Regions from separate parts of the Clostridium sp. USBA 49 genome, predicted to be linked through region 2. Evidence: riboswitches for the same ligand, from Rfam matches in the RefSeq annotation. Region 2 holds a riboswitch; the other holds the start of a gene.
The links. A riboswitch is a leader RNA that binds a small molecule or an ion and turns the genes downstream of it on or off. The one in region 2 is predicted to bind lysine.

Region 1: linked by a shared signal. The riboswitch ahead of lysA (diaminopimelate decarboxylase) and the one ahead of B5D11_RS09660 (transporter substrate-binding domain-containing protein) in region 2 are both predicted to bind lysine.

Annotation. Positions count from the first base shown of each region.
Region 1 is NZ_FUYD01000001.1:244,182-255,089, reverse strand. Features, by position in the region: gene B5D11_RS01135 (M18 family aminopeptidase) at 242-1,543, shown strand; lysine riboswitch at 1,610-1,780, shown strand; gene lysA (diaminopimelate decarboxylase) at 2,015-3,310, shown strand; gene hcp (hydroxylamine reductase) at 3,647-5,296, shown strand; gene B5D11_RS01120 (DUF368 domain-containing protein) at 5,577-6,434, shown strand; gene B5D11_RS01115 (MFS transporter) at 6,521-7,732, shown strand; gene zupT (zinc transporter ZupT) at 7,950-8,750, shown strand; gene cax (calcium/proton exchanger) at 8,963-10,009, opposite strand; gene B5D11_RS01100 (DUF4231 domain-containing protein) at 10,164-10,730, shown strand; gene B5D11_RS01095 (ABC transporter ATP-binding protein) at 10,899-10,908, shown strand, end outside.
Region 2 is NZ_FUYD01000010.1:30,622-41,529, forward strand. Features, by position in the region: gene B5D11_RS09640 (beta-glucoside-specific PTS transporter subunit IIABC) at 1-1,479, shown strand, start outside; gene B5D11_RS09645 (glycoside hydrolase family 1 protein) at 1,513-2,967, shown strand; gene B5D11_RS09650 (Cof-type HAD-IIB family hydrolase) at 3,039-3,872, shown strand; gene B5D11_RS09655 (cupin domain-containing protein) at 4,006-4,569, shown strand; lysine riboswitch at 4,678-4,860, shown strand; gene B5D11_RS09660 (transporter substrate-binding domain-containing protein) at 4,992-5,831, shown strand; gene B5D11_RS09665 (amino acid ABC transporter permease) at 5,855-6,583, shown strand; gene B5D11_RS09670 (amino acid ABC transporter ATP-binding protein) at 6,633-7,373, shown strand; gene pdxA (4-hydroxythreonine-4-phosphate dehydrogenase PdxA) at 7,638-8,657, shown strand; gene B5D11_RS09680 (four-carbon acid sugar kinase family protein) at 8,698-10,044, shown strand; gene B5D11_RS09685 (2-keto-3-deoxygluconate permease) at 10,065-10,908, shown strand, end outside.

The sequences.
Region 1 (10,908 bases), on a different contig from region 2:
TTGATATACTTTAAATGTATTTTATTATTTATATATATTATATGTAATTGAATAACTTTTAGATATTAATAATTAAAACTAAATATAGATTAGTAAAATAATATTATAAAAAGTTTTTATAATATTAAATGCTTTAATGTATTTTAATGTGTAATTAATAATATTAAAACAATTTAATCTATAAATGTGCTAAAGTATAAATTAAGTTATTTTATATTCACTATATCAGGAGGAAAAATATATGACAAATGAAATAAAATTTGCACAAAATTTAATAGACTTTATTTATGAAAGTCCAACTGCTTTTCATGCGGTAGAAAGTGTAAAAAAAGTTCTTTTAGATAATGGTTTTAAAGAACTTAAAGAAGAAGAAAGATGGAAGTTTGAGAAGAATGGAAAATATTTTGTAACTAAAAATGATTCTGCTTTATTTGCCTTTATACTTGGAAGTGGAAGTATTACTAAAAAAGGCTTTAGAATTATAGGAGCACATACAGACTCTCCAAGCTTTAGAATAAAACCTAATCCAGAGATTATTTCAGAAAATGCATATATAAAGCTTAACACAGAAGTTTATGGAGGACCTATATTAAATACTTGGTTTGATAGACCTTTATCTATTGCTGGAAGAGTTATAGTAAAGGGAGAAAATATATTTTATCCAAAGACAAAGCTTGTTAATATAAATAAACCAATTTTAATAATTCCTAATCTTGCAATACATATGAATAAAGATGTTAATAAGGGTATGGAAATTAATACTCAAAAGGACACACTTCCTCTTGTTTCAGTTATAAATAATGAGCTTGAAAAAGAAAATTATTTATTAAATATTATAGCATCTGAGCTTAAAATAAATGTAGAAGATATTTTAGATTTTGATATTTTCTTATATGAATATGAAAAAGGAAAAATTATAGGACCAAATGATGAGTTTATATCAAGTTCAAGATTAGACGATTTAGCTATGGTTCATGCTGCTCTTTATGCACTTGTAAATACTAAAGAGAGCCAAAATTTTAATGTGCTTGCTTGTTTTGATAACGAAGAAGTAGGAAGCTCAACAAAGCAGGGAGCAAATTCAGAAATTCTTGCCAATATTTTAGAGAGAATAGTTTTAAACTTAGGAGGAGATAGAGAGGACTTTTTTAGAACAATTGCAAGAAGTTTTATGATATCTTCTGATTTAGCCCACGCTGTTCATCCCAATGCAGGAGAAAAAGCTGATCCTATAAATAGACCAATTATAAATAAAGGACCAGTTATAAAGTTAGCTGCCAATCAAAGTTATACTACTGATGCTGATTCATTAGCAGTTTATGAGCAAATTTGTAAAAAGGCAGAAGTTCCTGTTCAAAAATTTGTAAATCGTTCTGATGCTCGGGGAGGATCAACTATAGGTCCAATATCTTCGACACATATAAACCTTCGTTGTGTGGATATGGGAACGCCTATACTTGCTATGCATTCTATAAGAGAATTAGGAGGAGTTTTAGATCACACTTATGTATCTAAATCTTTTGAAGAATTTTATAAATTATAAAAAAATTATTGAAATATTTATTATATTGTGTTAAACTTACTTTAATTTAATAAAGTTTATAGCTTTACCTAGGGTAGAGGTGCTGTAACTAATAGTATCTATGCTGAGCCGGCGGGCAAAGAAGCATAGGGAAAGGAGTTATAGCCGAAGGGAAAATATCCGCAAGAGTTTTCCCTGGCATTGTATAAAATATATACAATGCTGTCATCATGAAAATGATGGAGAGCTACAAGGTACACGAAAGGTTGCGTATAAATACTTTTTTATGCAGCAAAGGTGTCCCTTTGCTGCATTTATAATATATTTAATTATAAATGATTATATTATAAAAATCTTTTTATTAAAGATTTACCCATTATATATGGATATAATAGAAATTTAAAAACATTATAAATAGTAAAAATTAATTTACAGCTTATTGTGGGTTAATCATACTTATATAAAAATTTAAATATAGGAGAGGTAATATTTATGGAACTTTTTGGAACTAGTGAAATAAAAAATAATGAGCTTTATATAGGCGGAATAAGTACAGTTGAACTTGCGAAAAAATATGGTACACCGCTTTATGTTATAGATGAAGCTTTTGTAAGAAGAAAATGTCAAAGATATTTTAAATCTTTTAAAGTTAAGGAAAGAGGTAATAGAGTTGCTTACGCAGGTAAGGCTTTTTTAATATTAGCTATGTGTCAGCTTATAAATGAGGAAGGGCTTTGCCTTGATGTAGTATCTGGAGGAGAGCTTTATACTGCAATTAAAGCAGGTTTTCCACTTTCTAAGGTTTATTTCCATGGTAATAATAAAACATTAGAAGAAATTGATATGGGAATAAAAAATGAAGTAGGCAGATTTGTTGTAGATAATTTTTATGAAATAGAAAAAATAAATGAAATTGCAGCTAAATATAATAAAGTACAAAAAATACTTCTTAGAGTTACTCCAGGAATTGAAGCTCATACTCACGAGTATATAAAAACAGGACAAATAGATTCAAAGTTTGGTTTTACTATTTTAAATGATAATACTTTAAATGCAGTAAAGAAATCAATTGAGCTTCCTAATATAGAACTTGTAGGTCTTCATTGTCATATAGGTTCTCAAATTTTTGATATAAAACCTTATGAAGATGCAGCAGAAATAATGATGTCTTTAATAGCAAACATAAAAAAGGATTTAGGCTATGAACTTAAAGAATTAGATTTAGGTGGAGGTTTTGGAATTCATTATAGAAGCGGCGATAATCCAAAAAGCATAGAAGATTTTTGCTCAGCAATAATAAATAAAGTAGATGAAATGGCTGAAAATTTAAATATTAATATTCCTATTTTAACTATAGAACCAGGAAGATCTATAATAGGTAAGGCAGGAACTACTTTATATACAGTAGGTTCTATAAAGGAAATTCCTCAAATAAGAAAATATGTTTCAGTAGATGGAGGTATGACAGATAATATAAGACCAGCTCTTTACAAAGCAGAGTATGAATGTATTATAGCAAATAGAGTTGAAGATGATTTAAAAGAAAAAGTAACAATTTCAGGAAAATGCTGTGAATCTGGAGATATATTGTTAAATGATGTTAATATACCAAAAGTAAAAAGCGGAGATATTCTTGCAGTTTTATCTACAGGTGCTTATGGATATTCTATGTCAAGCAACTATAATAAAATACCAAAAGCGGCAGTAGTATTTGTAAAAGATGGGAAATCCAGATTAGTATGCAAAAGACAAAGCTATGAAGATATAATAAATAATGAATTATTATAAAGGCAAGGAAATACCTTGTCTTTTTTTATGTAAAATTATTATTTTACTATATTATGATTATCTTACAAAAGGCCTTTTTATTAAATGATGACTACTATATATAAAATAATGCAAATTTAGAAACATTATAAATTGAATGGTTAAAATTAATTTACAGCTTATTACAGATTAATCATATTGTTAATATTAATTTTAAAAATATTTATATAAAAATATAAAATCTGTAATATATGTTACGGATAAATTTTTAGCTATTTGATAATATATATTATGTAAGTTACAGAAATTATTTAAAGGTTAAAAATTTTATTACATAAATATGAGGAGGAGATAAAAATGAGTATGTTTTGTTATCAATGTCAAGAAACAGCTGGAGGAAAGGGCTGTACATTTAAAGGAGTTTGCGGTAAAACTTCAGATTTAGCAAATATGCAGGATTTATTAATGTATATATTAAAAGGTATATCTGTTGCCAATGTAAAAGCAAGAGAGCTTGGAGTTAATAAACCTTTTACAGATAAGTTTGTGTTTAATGGATTGTTTATGACTATTACAAATGCAAATTGGGATAAGTCAAGATTTTTAAATGAAATTAGAGAAGGTATTAAATTAAGAGATGAAATAATAGCTGCAGTTAAAAGTGCAGGAGGAGTTATAGAAAGTAACTATGAAGGTTTAACTTGGACTGGAGAAACAGATGCAGAATTAGAAGCTAAAGCTGAATCAGGAGATGTAAGTATTCTTCAAACAAAAGATGAGGATATAAGAAGTTTAAGAGAACTTTTAACTTACGGAATAAAAGGTATGGCTGCTTATGCAGAACATGCATTTAATTTAGGATTTGAAGATAAAAATATATATGAATTTATGCAAAGAGGACTTGCAGCAACAACTGATGACAATTTAGGTGTTAATGAATATGTATCTATGGTATTAGAGTGCGGCAAGTATGGAGTAGATACTATGGCACTTTTAGATAAAGCTAATACTTCTACTTATGGAAATCCAGAAATAACTAAAGTTAATATAGGAGTTAGAAATAATCCAGGAATACTTGTAAGTGGACACGATTTAAAAGATTTAGAAATGCTCCTCGAACAAACAGAAGGAACTGGAGTGGATGTATACACTCACTCAGAAATGCTTCCAGCTCATTATTATCCAAAATTCAAAAAATATTCACACTTTGCAGGTAATTATGGTAATGCTTGGTGGAATCAAGATAAGGAATTTGAAAGTTTTAACGGCGTTATATTAATGACTACTAACTGTATAGTGCCTCCAAAAGCTTCATATATTAATAGAATGTTTACAACTGGTGCAACAGGAGTTTCTGGAGTTAAACATATAGAAAAGAGAGAAGATGGAACAAAAGACTTTTCAGAGCTTATTAAACTTGCAAAAACATTACCAGCTCCAACAGAAATTGAAAGCGGAGAAATAGTAGGTGGTTTTGCTCACGCTCAAGTTTTACAACTTGCAGATAAAATTGTAGAGGCAGTTAAAACTGGTGCTATAAAAAGATTCTTTGTTATGGCTGGATGTGATGGAAGAATGAAGAGCAGAAATTACTATACAGAATTTGCTGAAAATCTTCCTAAAGATACAGTAATATTAACAGCTGGATGTGCAAAATATAGATACAATAAATTAAATCTTGGAGATATAAATGGAATACCAAGAGTATTAGATGCTGGTCAATGTAACGACTCTTATTCTTTAGCTATTATAGCATTAAAGCTTAAAGAAGTATTTGGACTTGATGATGTAAATGAACTTCCAATATCCTATAATATTGCTTGGTATGAACAAAAAGCTGTTATAGTACTTTTAGCACTTTTATATTTGGGAGTAAAGAACATCCATTTAGGCCCAACATTACCAGGATTTTTATCTCCAAATGTAACTAAAGTTTTAGTTGAAAACTTTGGAATTGCTGGAATAACAAATGTTGAAGATGATATTAAAATGTTTATGGGTGAATAAATAATTTAAAAAAGACGGTTAAAGTTAATTTATATTGCTTTAATCGTCTTTTTTGTATGTTTATTAAAATACAATTTAATAACTTAACATTATCTTATAGCAAAATATTAACTATATTTTTATATATTGATTAATATATAGATAAGTGTAATTAATATATGAACATACTTATAAAGTAAAAGTATTAGTATATAATTAGTATACAAGCTTTACAAATAAAATTTATACCTTTATAATTTTTATATGTATTATTTAAATATAAGTTTTGGAGGAGTTGAAAATGAAACATATAGTAAATTTTTTTAAAGGTATAGTTGTAGGAATAGCTACATTAGTACCTGGTGTTAGTGGAGGAACAATGGCGATAGTATTAGGTATATATGATGATTTAATACATGCTGTTGCTTCTTTTTTCAAAGATATAAAAAAGCATACAATTTTTTTATTTGAAGTAGGGTTAGGAGCTCTTTTAGCACTTTTACTTTTTAGTAGATTATTAGAAAATGTTATAGAAAAGTATCCTGAAATTATGGGATTTTTGTTCATAGGTATAATATGTGGAGGTCTGCCTGTATTATATAAAAAAGCAACAGAACAAAAAAACGATTGGAAGGATTTTATTTTCTTAATATTAGGATTTATAATTGTTTTAATTATGTCTGGAGATTCTGAAACAACAACTGCACTAGCTACATCTAAAGGATTTTTAAGTATTGTTTTTTTATTAATTGGAGGAATTATTATAGCAATAGCTTTAATTCTGCCTGGAATAAGTGCATCTTTTATGCTTTTAAGTTTAAATTTATATAATATTACATTAAGTGCTATTAATAATAGGGATATACCTTTTTTAGTACCTTTGGGTATAGGAGTAGTTGTAGGAACTTTGGCAACTGCAAGAGCCATAGAGAAACTTCTTATTAAATATCCAGGAAAAACATATATGCTTATATTGGGATTTGTAATTGGTTCATTAATTCCTGTATTTCCTGGCATTCCTAAAGAAATTTTAAATATGAATACTTCAATTGAAGCTTTAAAGCAAGGCATATTTACTTTAATAATTTCTCTTGGGGTTTTAATAATAGGATTTTTATCAATAACTTGGTTAAGTAAAAAGGAAATAGAAGAAAAATAAAAATTTAAGTATAATATTTAAAAAGTAAGATATATTAACTTATATAGATTAAAAAATAATATTGCTCCAACTAAATAGGAGGAACTATGTGTAAAGAAGCAAAGATACTACTAGTTGTAAGTACTCTATTTACCTTTGCTATAGGATTATCATCTATATTTGTTAATGTATTTTTTTGGAAACAAACATCAAATTTTATAATTATTGTATTATTTAATTTAATACAGTATATTTTAACACCTTTTGCTTTTATTGCAGGAGGAATTATAGCTAAAAAGAAAAATGGCATTTGGTGTTTAAGGATAGGCCTTTTTATATATGCTGTTTCTTATGCATTTATTTTATTTTTAGGTAAAAACGGCGGCATTTATATTTATCTTGTAGGCATGCTTTTAGGTATGGCAGCAGGATTTTATTGGCTTGCTTTTAATACATTAAGTTTTGATTTTACTTGCATGGATAATAGAGATACTTTTAATGGTTTCAATGGGAGTTGTACAGGAGCAGCTGCAGCTGTAGCTCCTATAACTGCTGCTTATATTATAAGCAGATTTAATGGTACAAAAGGGTATAATTTTGTATTTATATGTACATTATCATTATTTATAATATTAATATTTATTAGCTTTACTTTAAAATGTAAAAGTTATGGCGATAAACTTAATATGAAAAAAGCTTTTTCACGAAATTGTGAAGAATGGAATATAATAAGAAAATCTACTTTTTTTTGGGGATTTAGAGATGTTATAATAGCTTTTATAGTGAATATATTAATAATAGAAACAACAAAAAGTGAACTTTCTCTTGGAAAACTTACTTTTATTGCTTCACTTTTAACTTCAGCATCTTATATACTTGTACAAAAGATAATAAAGCCGCCTAAAAGAAAATTTGCTATATTCTTAGGCACTATTGGATCTTTTATATCAATTTTAGGTATAACTTTTAAGATAACTTATAGTACTTTGTTCTTTTATGTTATTATGGATGCATTTTTTCTTCCATTTTTTTTAATACAGCTATCTTCTTCAACTTTTAATGTTATAAATAGTAATCATGATGAAGATATGAGAATAGAATATATGATTAATAAAGATATTGCTATAAACAGTGGTAGAGCTATTAGTGCTGTAATATTAATAGTACTTTTAATTATATTTAAGAATATATCTGTACTTAGAATATATTTAGTATTTATATGTATACTTCCTTTGATATCTGGATACTTTTTATCTAAATTAAAACATGTTTTATATGGTAAATGTATACATCAATGCGAAAAAATAAATAAAAAATAAATTATATAAACTTCCTATAAATTTAATTATTAAATTTATAGGAAGTTTATTTTTTTATAAATATAAAGTATAATATATTTAACAATAATTATTATCAAATATATTATATATAAATAAAATTATTTTTAAAAACAAACTCATAGTATTATAGAATTATCATTTTGTTATATTTAGTTTATATGCTAGATATTTATATAATATATAAAGGAGGGAATATATGTCAACACAAACTATTTTATTTGCTTTTGCTACAACTCTTTTAGCAGGGTTATCTACGGGGATTGGAAGTTTAATAGCTTTCGTTGCTAAAAAAACAAATACAAAATTTTTATCAATAGCATTAGGATTTTCAGCAGGAGTTATGATTTATGTTTCATTTGTTGAAATTTTTTCTACAGCTCAAAAATCTTTATCAATGCAAGCAGGAGAAAAAATAGGAAATATTTATACTGTACTTGCTTTTTTTGGTGGTATGTTTATTATTGCAATTATAGATAAATTAGTTCCAGATTTTGAAAACCCACATTCTATGCAAAGTGTAGAAGATTTAGAAGATATACAAAAAAATAATAATTTATTAAGAATGGGAGTTATGTCTGCACTTGCTATTGGAATTCATAATTTTCCAGAAGGATTGGCAACATTTACAGCATCATTAAAAGATCCAAGTCTTGGTATACCAATTGCAGCTGCTATAGCTATTCATAATATACCAGAAGGTATAGCTGTTTCTATTCCTATTTATTATGCTACAGGTAATAGAAAAAAGGCATTTTTATATTCTTTTATTTCAGGACTTTCAGAACCTATAGGAGCTTTAGTAGGGTTTTTAATATTTATGAGATTTTTCAATGATTTTACTTTAGGAATTGTTTTTGCAATGGTGGCTGGAATTATGGTTTATATATCATTAGACGAACTTTTACCAGCAGCAGAAAAATATGGAGAGCATCATTTATCTATATATGGAGTTATATCAGGAATGATTGTTATGGCAATAAGTTTAATAATTTTATAATTTAGATTGTAAAACTTCATACCCTTGTGGTCGAGAATGTAAATTTTTTAAGTTAGGGGAGTTCTATACTCCCCTAACTTAATATTACACTAACTTTTAATTTTGAATGTATAGTTTTAAATGGCATTAAAAATCAAAAAAAATGTCTATAGACGCAATATCTGTTAAGCCCAATTTACTTTTAGGTTAGGTAAGTTCACATTAATAATTAATTATGAAATATGATAATATGCAAGTGTAATCATAATATAAATGGCAATAAGTATAGCACCTTCTAACCAATAAGTTTTTCCATCTTGGAATACAAAATAAGACATACCTACTGCAATAAGTGCAATAATAATTTGAAATGTAGTAAATATAAGTGTAATAGGTACTGCAGTAAAAAAAGCATATATAACTAATACTGGAGTTACAAAAAGAGCCATTTGTATGCTGGAACCTATGGCTATCTCTAAACTTAAATTTATTTTATTTTTAAGAGAACTCATTATTGCAGAAATATTTTCACCAATATTTCCAAGTATAGGTATAAGTATAATTCCTAAAAATTCTTGAGAAATATTATAGGTGTTAACTATATATTTAACATTTACAATAAGTTTTTCACTTATTATATAAAGTAGTATAGATTCTATTATTATACCTAAAAATAATATCTTTATATTTTTGCCTTTTTTTGTTTCTTTAATTTCTTTTGTGTCACTAACTATAAATAAATTGCTATGGGTATAAAGTGAAAATATAAGACCTAAAATATAGACTAATATAAGTACTATTGCTACCTTTACGCTTATTTTAGATGCAGATGTTATTGTTAATGTACTATATTTATTTAATGAAGTCATGACTATTATAGCAGACATAGCAAGAAGAAGCATATTAAAATTTGTCCTAGCTGTTAATTTATTAAATACTTGTTCTTTATATTTAATTCCTCCAAAAAATATAGAAATTCCTAAAACAAGAAGTATATTCCCTATTATTGAACCAATAACAGATGCTTTTACCATTGGAATCATTCCATATTGAATGGAAAGAAGTCCCATCATAAGTTCAGGAAGATTTCCAATAGTAGCTGTTAAAAGTCCTCCTTTTTTTTCTCCTATTAATTCAGATATATCATAAGTAAAATCACCAAGTAAAATAGCAATTAAAACTATAGCAATGGAATACAATAAAGAATTTAATAAAATTGAAGAAGTTTTAATTATAGTAAAAATTAATGATATTGATATAAAAATATAAAATTTTTTCATACAGGCTACACCTTGTTATTATTAATCTCTTTAATAGATTATTCAAAAAATAATAAAATGTTACGGAACAGAAGTATATGCTAATTAGTATCAGTTTAAAAATTAATTTCATATAATAGTTAATAATAAAAAGTATTATTAAGGGGAAGAAAGAATGGATTTAAAGCTTAAACTTAACACTTTAAGAAATGAGCTTGCTTGTACAATAGATTATTTTGAAAAGAAACAGAAGAAAACTAAAAAAAGGGCTAATGCTGTTAAATTTACATCTGTAACATTTAGTGCTCTTATTACTGTAGTTTTAGGTTTAAATAGCGGCGATTTAGCAGAAACTTTTAGAATGATTGCAATTTTATTAGGGGCAGTGGTTACTATAATAAATGCCATAGATGCATTTTATAATTTTGGTGCTTTATGGGTAAAAAATACAGTAACATTAGCTAGACTTAGGGAACTTAAAAGAGAATTAGATTTTTATGCTGCAGGTTCTGAAAGTAATGATATTTCACAAACTAAATTAGATGAGTATTTAAATAAAATGCAGCAAATATTAAAAGATGATATAAAGCAATGGCTTAGAATAAGGCAAAAGGTAGATTCTACAGAACAAAATAAACAAACTTCAAATTCTGAAAATGCAGACCAATTAAATATAGATGTAAATAGTTTTAGAAATAAAAAAATATTAAATAAAGAGACAAGTAGTGAAAATAATAATTAAGAAATTATATTAAACATGAAGGTAATTCGTTTTATGTATAAATTTCCAAAATGAAAATTATAATTATGTTAATTATTAGTTGTTATAAATATTTGGTGATATAATAAATAAAGTGGATAAATTTTTTATCCATTTTATTTTTATGTTATTGGAGGAATGTAAAAAATTATGTATGCAT
Region 2 (10,908 bases):
ACTTATCAAATTTTAAATGCCATTGGGGACTGCTTGTTTTACTTTTTCCCAATATTCTTAGGTTTTACAGCAGCTAAAAAGTTTAATGTAAATCAATTTATTGGTATGTCACTAGGAGCTATACTTGTTTATCCAACATTTACTACAATAATGGCGGGAAAACCATTATATACAATATTTGCAGGAACGCTTTTTGAATCACCTGTATATATAACATTTTTAGGTATTCCAGTTATATTAATGAATTATTCTTCAAGCGTTATTCCAATTATATTATCTGTGTATATAGGATCTAAAGTTGAAAAATTATTTAAAAAGATAATACCAGATGTAGTAAAAACATTTTTAGTTCCATTTTTTACTTTATTAGTAGTTGCTCCTTTAGCATTAATTATAATTGGACCTATAGCAACTTGGGCAGGTAAATTACTTGGTACATTAACACTTTATATATATAACTTCAGCCCTGTTATTGCAGGAGTTTTTATGGGTGCTTTCTGGCAGGTATTTGTTATATTTGGATTACACTGGGGATTTGTTCCTATAGCAATAAACAACTTAGCAGTACTTCATTATGATCCAATTCTTGCAGGAACTTTTGCAGCTTCATTTGCTCAAATAGGTGTAGTTTTAGCAATACTTTTAAAAACAAAAGATAAAAAGTTAAAATCACTTTCTATACCAGCATTTATTTCAGGTATTTTTGGTGTTACAGAACCAGCTATTTATGGTGTAACTTTGCCACGTAAAAAACCATTTATATTAAGTTGTATCGCAGCTGCAGTAGGTGGTGGTATAATAGGACTTATGGGAACTAAAACTTATATGATAGGTGGACTAGGAATATTTGGGATACCAAGTTATATTGGACCTAATGGAATAGATAAAGGATTTTACGGTGCTATTATAGCTATAATTGTAGCTTTTGTATTAGGCTTTTTATTAATGATGTTTGCTGGATTTAAAGATGAAGAAGAAAATAAAGAAGTAGATAAAAATACAAATAATGGAGATGTTTTAATAAAACAAGAAGTAGTATCAAGTCCAGTTAAGGGAGAAGTTAAATCTTTATATGAAGTAGAAGATGAGGCTTTTTCAAAAGGTGCTTTAGGAAAAGGCGTTGCAATTGAACCTAAAGAAGGCAAAATAGTTGCTCCAGTAGATGGAATTTTAACTACATTATTTCCAACAGGACATGCTTTAGGAATTACAAGCGATAAAGGTTCTGAAATATTAATTCATATAGGAATGAATACTGTTCAATTAGATGGAAAATATTTTTATCCTAAGGCAAAACAAGGAGATCATATAAAAAAGGGTCAGGTAATATTAGAATTTGATATTGAAGCTATAAAAAAAGAAGGATATTTATTAACAACACCTGTAGTAATTACAAATTCAAGTAATTATTTAGATATTATTGAAACAGATAAAAAGAATATTAATTATGGAGAAGATTTATTAACAATAATGATTTAAAATATAAAACAAAAAAAGAGAGGAGAAAAAACAATGAATAATATATTAAAAAAATTCCCAGAAGGATTTTTATGGGGAGGCTCAACAGCTGCTAATCAGCTTGAAGGAGGTTATAATGAAGGAGGAAAGGGTTTAAGTATAGCTGATGTTTTGACTGCAGGAACAAATACTACACCTAGAAGGATTACTCCTGTTTTAGAAGATGGGACATATTATCCAAATCATGAAGCTATAGATTTTTACCATCGTTATAAAGAAGATATTAAATTATTTGCAGAAATGGGTTTTAAAACATTTAGAATGTCTATTGCTTGGTCAAGAATATTCCCAAATGGTGATGATGAAAAGCCAAATGAAGAAGGATTAAAATTTTATGATGATGTATTTGCAGAATTAAAAAAATATAATATTGAACCTTTAGTTACAATATCCCATTACGAAACACCTTTTAACTTAGCTAAAAAATATAATGGATGGGCAGATAGAAGGCTCGTGGATTTTTATGTTAAATACTGTGAAGTTATTTTTAATAGATATAAAAATGTAGTAAAATACTGGTTAACTTTCAATGAAATTAATGCTTTAACAATGCCTTTTGGAACTTTTATGGCTGGAGCAATTATGCCAGATGAAGATGGTGAAATTAGTAATAATATAAAAGATAATGAACAATTAAGATATCAAGCTCTTCATCATCAGTTTATAGCAAGTGCAAAAGCAGTAAAGTTAGGCCATGAGATAAATAAAGATTTTAAAATAGGATGTATGATAGCTTACATGTGTTCTTATCCTCTTACATGTAATCCAGAAGATGTATTATTAGCTCAACAAAAAGATAATTTAAATAATTTCTTATGTTCAGATGTTCAAGTAAGAGGAGCATATCCTGGATTTGCAAAAAGATATTTTGCAGAAAAAAATATAAATATAGTAATGGAAGAAAATGATGAACAAATATTAAAAGAAGGCTGTGTAGACTTTTATACATTTAGCTATTATATGTCTAATTGTGTAAGTGCTGATCCTAATCAAGAAGAAATAGGTGGAAATCTTGTAATGGGATTAAAAAATCCATATTTAAAATCAAGTGATTGGGGATGGCAGATAGATCCAAAAGGATTAAGATGGGTATTAAATAATATTTATAATAGATATCAAATACCTGTAATGGTAGTTGAAAATGGTTTAGGTGCAGTTGATGTTATAGAAGAAGATGGATCTATTAATGACGATTATAGAATAGATTATTTAAGAGAGCATATTAAAGAGATGAAAGAAGCTATAGCTGATGGAGTAGATTTAATAGGATATACTCCATGGGGCTGTATAGATTTAGTAAGTGCATCAACAGGAGAAATGAAAAAACGTTATGGATTTATATATGTAGATAAAGACAATGAAGGTAATGGTACTCTTAATAGATTAAAGAAAAAAAGTTTTTATTGGTATAAAAAAGTTATAGAAACAAATGGAGAAGATTTGGTATAATTATAATAAGATAATAAAGTGCAGTAAAAAGCTGCACTTTATTTAATTTGTAAAATAGATAGGTGATTTTTATGGATTATGAATTAATTTGTATAGATATGGATGGGACTTTATTAAACAGTAAACACAGTATAAGTGAATTATCTAAAGAAACAATTAAAAAAGCACATAGTATGGGAGTTCATATAGTTGTTAATACTGGAAGAATTTATACTGATGCTGAGTATTTTTCTAATCTTTTAGGGGTAAAATCTCCAGTAATTGCTTCAAATGGAGCATTTATAAAAGAAAAAGATAAAGATGAAATTATTTATAAAAACATTTTAAAAGAAAGTGTATGTTTAAAGTTAATAGATGTATTTTCAAAATATAACGTTAATCCTACTTTTTTGACGCCTGATAAAATTTATTCAAGCAGTATAGTATGGAGAATTTTTATGCAATATTTAAAATTAAAAGGAATATTTAATAAAAATTTATGCTTTCAATATGTGCCCTTTTGGACTAAATGGGATAATATATTTAAACTTGAAAAAGAAAATATAATAAAATGTGAAGTTATGAGCAAAGATGAAAATAAATTAAAAAAAATCAGAGATGAATTAAAAACAATAGATGAAATAGAAGTTGCAAGTTCAACAAAATATAACATTGAAATTACTAATAAAGGTGTTTCAAAAGGAAGAGCTGTGGAAATATTAAGTTCTTATTACGGCATAGATAGAGAAAAAATTATAGCAATTGGTGATAGCGAAAATGATTTGTCAATGATAGAATTTGCAGGCATGGGAATAGCTATGGGTAATGCTATTGATATAGTAAAAAATAAAGCAGACTTCATAACAGATACAAATGATAATAATGGGGTGGCAAAAGCTATAGATAAATTTGTGTTAAAAAAATAATATTACTTCAATCACATTTTTTTATATAATACATATCATAATATTGTAAGCCTACTAAGAAGGAGATATTTAATGTATGTATAGTACTTATAAAACCCATCCATGTTTTAACTGCATGTATAGCCCCAATAATATGAATAATATTTATCAATGTCCTTATTATACTAATGCAATGATGTATAATCCAAATTTTGTAAGACAATTTGATGAACAATTTATACCTTTTAGTGATGAAATTGATAATGATGCAAAATTTAATTTTTTTAGATTAGATGACGATAACCCTTCCATAAAATTAAAGGATTATGGTCCAGAACCTTTTATAGTTAATATTGAAGAAGCCACTAAAGAAAATAATACTTTCCGTACAGCTTTATGGACAGGAAAGCATTTTCAGCTTACATTAATGAGTATTAATGTTGGGGAAGATATAGGTTTAGAAATTCATCCAAATGTTGATCAATTTATACGTATTGAAGAGGGACAGGGACTTGCACAAATTGGAGATAGAAAAGACAATTTAAGTTTTCAAGCTAAAGTTTCTGATAACTATGCTGTTATTATACCTGCTGGTAAATGGCATAATATAATTAATACAGGAGATAAACCTCTTAAATTATATTCTATTTATGCACCGCCTGAGCATCCACATGGGACAGTTCATCAAACTAAAGCCGATGCAGAAGCTCATGAATAAAAACTTAAAAATATTATAAAATTATAAATAGCATAATTTACTATTGACTTAAAAAATATATTATTGTACACTATATCTGACAATTTAATATATAGCCTCATCTTTTGTAGATGAGGTAGAGGCGCGGTATTTAACAGTCTTTAGAGGAGCATGAGAAAGCTATGATGCTAAGGAGAAGGAAATATCGCCGAAGTGTGTAATATTCTCAGTATTACATGCTGGGCCTGCAGTTAAGAGCTGTAGGACTGTCTTAATAAACATCCCGGTTTATTAAGTTGTGCTATCTCATTTTGGGAAAGAAGAGGGGCTTAGCTCAAAGTGTGTGTATTGAGACCTAAGTTTACCTTAGGTCTTTTTTATATGCAAAATATAATTAATACTTAATAAATAAGTTATAAATAATAAAAGGAGAATCAGTAATTATGAAAAAGAAATTATCAATATTAATATCAATGTCATTATCAGCAATTATGCTTTTATCAGGCTGTGCTTCAAACAGTTCAAATAAGGCAAAAAAAGATGAAGATCAAAATATTTTCAGGGTAGGAATGGAAGCTGGCTATGCTCCATTTAACTGGACTCAGACAGATTCATCTAATGGAGCTGTAAAAATTGAAGGCAGCTCAGAATATGCTGGAGGATATGACGTAGAAATAGCTAAAAAAATTGCAGATGGATTAGGTAAAAAGTTAGTAATAGTAAAAACTGAATGGGATGGACTTGTACCAGCAGTTACTTCAGGAAAAATTGATGCAATTATAGCAGGTATGTCACCAACAGCTAAACGTAAAGAAACTATTGATTTTTCAGATAACTATTATAAATCAGATTTAGTTATGGTTGTAAAAAAAGGCGGAAAATTTGAAAATGCTGATTCAATTCAAGATTTTGCAGGGGCAAAAATAACTGCTCAATTAAATACTTTTCATTATTCAGTAATAGATCAAATTAAAGGAGTAAATAAACAAAATGCTATGGATAATTTCCCTGCAATGAGAGTTGCTCTTGAATCAGGAATGATTGATGGATATGTTTCAGAGCGTCCTGAAGGGATTAGTGCTCAAAGTGCAAATCCAAACTTTAAAATGATAGAGTTTAAAGATGGGTTTAATACATCAGAAGAAGATACTGCAATTGCTGTAGGTGTAGCTAAAAACAGTGGTTTAACTGAAAAAATAAACGAAATATTAAAAGGAATTTCAGAAGAAGAAAGAAAGGAAATTATGGATATTGCAATTAAAAATCAACCAGCAGCTAAATAAATATAAAAAAGGAGAGAATCAAAATGAGTTTTGATTGGATAGTTAAGATAGTTACGGAAAACTGGAGTATGTTTCTCCGTGGAGCTGCTATGACTTTGTTTATTTCTATGATAGGTACTGTTATAGGTTTTATAATAGGTCTTATTGTAGGTGTCATACGTACTACTCCAATACCAGAGAGAGGTATAACAAAAATACTTTTAAAATTTATAAATATAATTTTATCAATTTATATAGAAATATTCCGTGGTACACCTATGATTGTACAAGCTATGGTAATATACTATGGTTCAGCTTTAGCCTTTAATATAGATATGAATAAAATTTTTGCTGCTATACTTATAGTATCTATAAATACAGGAGCTTATATGTCAGAAATAGTAAGAGGAGGTATTGTTTCTATAGATAAAGGTCAGTTTGAAGCTGCTCATGCTATAGGAATGACACATTTTCAGACTATGATTAATGTAATATTACCCCAAGCTATTAGAAATATTCTACCAGCAACAGGTAATGAATTTGTAATAAACATAAAAGATACTTCAGTACTTAATGTAATTGCTGTATCAGAATTATTTTTCCAAACAAAATCTGTAGCAGGGAATAATTTTAGATACTTTGAGTCCTTTTTCGTTGCCTGCATACTTTATTTTATAATGACATTTACAGTTACAAGAATTTTGCGTTATATTGAAAAGAAGTTAGATGGACCTGAAAATTATATTATGAATTCTAATCAAATGCAAGTATAAGAGATATTTATAAAAAATAAGGCAATTTATAAAAGGAAGAGGAATAATTATGGAAAAAGTAATTGAAATAAATCATTTAAGTAAATCTTTTGGAAATCATGAAGTTCTAAAAGACATAGATTTTTATGTAAATAAAGGAGAAGTAATTTCTATAATAGGCTCATCAGGTTCTGGTAAATCTACTCTTCTTAGATGTATTAATCTTTTAGAAAAACCAACAGGAGGAGAAATAATATATAAAGGAGAGAATATTTTAGACCAAAGACATGATACCAGAGCTTATCGTACAAAGCTTGGCATGGTTTTTCAGCAATTTAATTTATTTGATAACCATAATGTATTAAGTAACTGCATAGTTGGACAGGTAAAAGTTTTAAAACGCTCAAAAGAAGAAGCAGAAAAGGTAGCTAGAAAATATTTAAGGGTTGTTGGAATGGAGCAATATATAAATGCAAAACCAAAGCAGCTTTCAGGAGGGCAAAAACAACGTGTAGCTATTGCAAGAGCACTTTCTATGGAACCAGATGTTATGCTTTTTGATGAGCCTACTTCAGCTCTTGATCCAGAGATGGTAGGAGAAGTTTTAAAGGTTATGAAAGAACTTGCTGAAACTGGACTTACAATGCTTATAGTAACTCACGAAATGGGTTTTGCTAAAGAAGTATCTGATCGTATAGTATTTATGGATAAAGGTGTTATTGCAGAGGAAGGAACTCCTGAAGAGATTTTCAATAATCCAAAACAAGAGAGAACTAGGGAATTTTTAAAACGTACTTTAGAAAAAATATAAAAATTTAGAATTAACTTTTACTAAATTAATAAAAACTCCATTGTTTGAGAGAACATGGAGTTTTTATTTTTTCAAAAATTTAAGACAAATCATAGAGACAAAATAAAATAATATAAAACAAATAAAAATAATATAAAACAAATAACAAAAAAATAAATTAATAAAAAAGCAACAAATGCTTGAAAAAAACAAAAAAGTGATTTATAATATTAATATAAAATAAAAATATACAATATTTATTAAAAAGGGGAAGGAAAGGTAATAATGATGAATGCAATAGATGAAATTAGACCAATTACTGCTATAACTATAGGTGATCCAGCAGGTATAGGACCTGAGATTTGTGTTGGAACATTAATGAATGAAGAGGTTTATAAAGAGTGTAAACCTTTGCTTATAGGCTGTGCTGGCACTATTAGAAAGGCAATGAAGCTTAAAAATTGTGATTATGAATTAAATATTATTTCAAAACCAAGTGAGGCAAAATTTAAACATGGAACTATAGATATTATAGAAACGGGAGATTATGACTTTGAAAGTATAGAATATGGAAAAGTACAAAAGCTTGCAGGACAAATGGCATATGATTTTATATTAAAATCAATTGAACTTGGATTAAATAAAGAAGTTGATGTAGTTGGTACTGCTCCAATTCACAAAGAAGCTATTAAATTAATAGGTGTTCCTCAAGCAGGACATACAGAAATTTATGGAGAACTTACAAAATCTCCTTATGCATTAACAATGTTTAACTGCCACAAATTAAGAGTATTTTTTGTAAGTAGACATATGTCTTTAAAAGCTGCTTGTGATTATGCTACTAAGGAAAGGGTTTTGGAAAATATAAGACAAATACATAATGAATTATCTAAGCTTGGAATAGAAAAACCTAAAATAGCGGTAGCAGCACTTAATCCTCATGGTTCAGATAATGGATTATTTGGAGATGAAGAAGCTAAGAATTTAATACCAGCAGTACTTGAAGCTCGAAAAGAAGGAATAAATGCTATTGGGCCTGTTCCAGCTGATTCTGTATTTTACAAAGGTAAAAATGGCTTATATGATGGAATCCTTTCACTTTATCATGATCAAGGTCATATTGCTTGTAAAACTTTAGACTTTGAAAGATCAGTTACTTTAACATTTGGATTACCATTTTTAAGAAGTTCTGTAGATCATGGAACTGCTTTTGATATAGCAGGTAAAAATATTGCTCAATCTGTAAGTTTGATAGAATCAACACTTGTGGCGGCTAGATATTGGAAAATGATGCAGCATAAATAATTAATATTAAATAAAGAATAAATAATTTGGGGGTAATTTAATGTGTAAGTTAGGAGTAATAGCTGATGATTTAACAGGAGCTACTACTGTGGGGGTTTTACTAGCAAGGACAGGCATATCCACAGCTGCTTTCTTTGATAGCGATAAGCTAGATATGAACGAGAATTATGATGCTATTGTTTTAAGCAGTGATAGCAGACCTTTAAACAAAGAATTAGCTAGAGCTAATGTAAAAAAAGCTTTAAATGCACTAAAGAAACAAAATGCAGTTTACTTTTCTAAAAGAATAGATACAACTATGCGTGGTGGAATTGGCTTTGAAGTAGATGCTATGTTAGAGGAACTTGATGAAGATACTATAGCAGTTATGGTTCCAGCTATGCCTCAATCAAACAGAATATTAGTAGGAGGATATTCAATAATAAATGGAGTTGCTTTATCAAAAACAGCAGTTGCAAAAGATGTAAGAACTCCAATTAACGAAACACATATTCCTACACTATATTCTAAACAGACAAATAGAAAGATTGGACAGGTACAGTTAGCATCTATTCTTGCTGGGAAAGAATATGTTAAAAAAGCTCTTGTTGAAGAAAGGGAAAAAGGATCAACAGTTATTATAGTTGATGCTGTTTCTTTAGATGATATTGAATTAATTGCTCAATCTGTTTTAGAGTTAGAGTGGAAAGTGTTAGCTATAGACCCGGGACCATTTACAGAAAAACTTGCTGTACTTAGAGGATTAGGTACTGGAGAAAATGTAGTTTCTGATAAAGAAACAATAGACATTTCTAAAGAAGAAGGAAAAGTAATTGTAGTAGCAGGAAGTGCCACACCTATAACTAAAAATCAAATACAAATATTATCTAATAAAGATTATTCAAGTTCCATCTCAGTTGATCCATTAAAATTAATAGAAGAAAAAAATTCTTACAAAGAAATTAATTTAAAAGCAAATATGGTTTTAGATGTAGCAAATCAAGATAAAAATAAAGTTTTAATAATCGAAACTGCTGTAACATCAGATGTATTAAATTTGGAAGAAATTGAAGCTAAATATAATTTACAAAAAGGACAGGCAGCAGAAAAGATTAATAAAGGATTAGGAGAAATAGTAAAGAAAGTTTTAGATGATAAGAAAATAGGTAAAAAAGTTAAAGGATTATATATGACTGGTGGTGATACTATGGTTACAACCTTAAGAACCATAGGAGCTAATGGAATAAAACTAATTAATTATGTAATTCCTCAAACTGATTTAGGTACTATAATAGGCGGACAATATGAAGGGCTCGCTATTATTGGGAAAGGAGGTTTAACAGGTACAGAAAATACAGCTGTAGATGCTGTTGAAATGATTTATAAGCAATCCCGTAAAAAATATTAAAAAAGGAGAGTTGAATAAAAATGAAAGATTTAGGATTGTTAGAAAAAATGAAAAAAATGCCCGGAGGACTAGTCATTATACCTTTAATAATTGCAGTATTAATTAATACAATATTTCCTCAATTTTTTGAAATTGGAGGTTTCACAACAGGATTATTTAAAAATGGGCAACCTGCAATGATGGGATTATTTCTTATATTATGTGGTTCTACAATAGATGTTAAACAAGTTGGCATGCCTTTATATAAAGGAGTAGTTTTAACAGGAATTAAATTTTTAGTAGGTGTTTTAATAGGTTATGCAGTAGGAAAAATTTGGGGACCTATGGGTGTATTAGGATTAACTCCTATGGTTTTTATAGCGGCTATAACCAATTCAAATGGTTCCCTTTATATATCTTTATCTTCACAATTTGGAGATGCTACTGATACTGGTGCAATTTCAATTCTTTCATTAAATGATGGACCGTTTTTTACACTTATAGCTTTAGGGGCAACTGGACTTGCTAATATACCATTTATGGCTCTTGTTGCAACTATTGTTCCATTATTAATTGGATTTATATGGGGTAATTTAGATTCTGGATTTAGAGAAACTTGTAAATCAGCTCAACCTATAGTTACATTTTTTATGACAATTGCAATAGGGTCTAGTACAAATATATCTACTATAGTAAGTGCTGGTGCTTCTGGAATCGTTTTAGGATTACTTTCGGCAGCTTTAGGGATTGTATTTTACTTTTTATTTAACTTGTTTCTTAAAAAGAAAGATAGAAACGCAATGGGGGCAGCAATAGGAACAACAGCTCTTAATGCGGCGATGACTCCTGCAGCAGTAGCTGCGGCAGATCCAACTTTTGCACCTT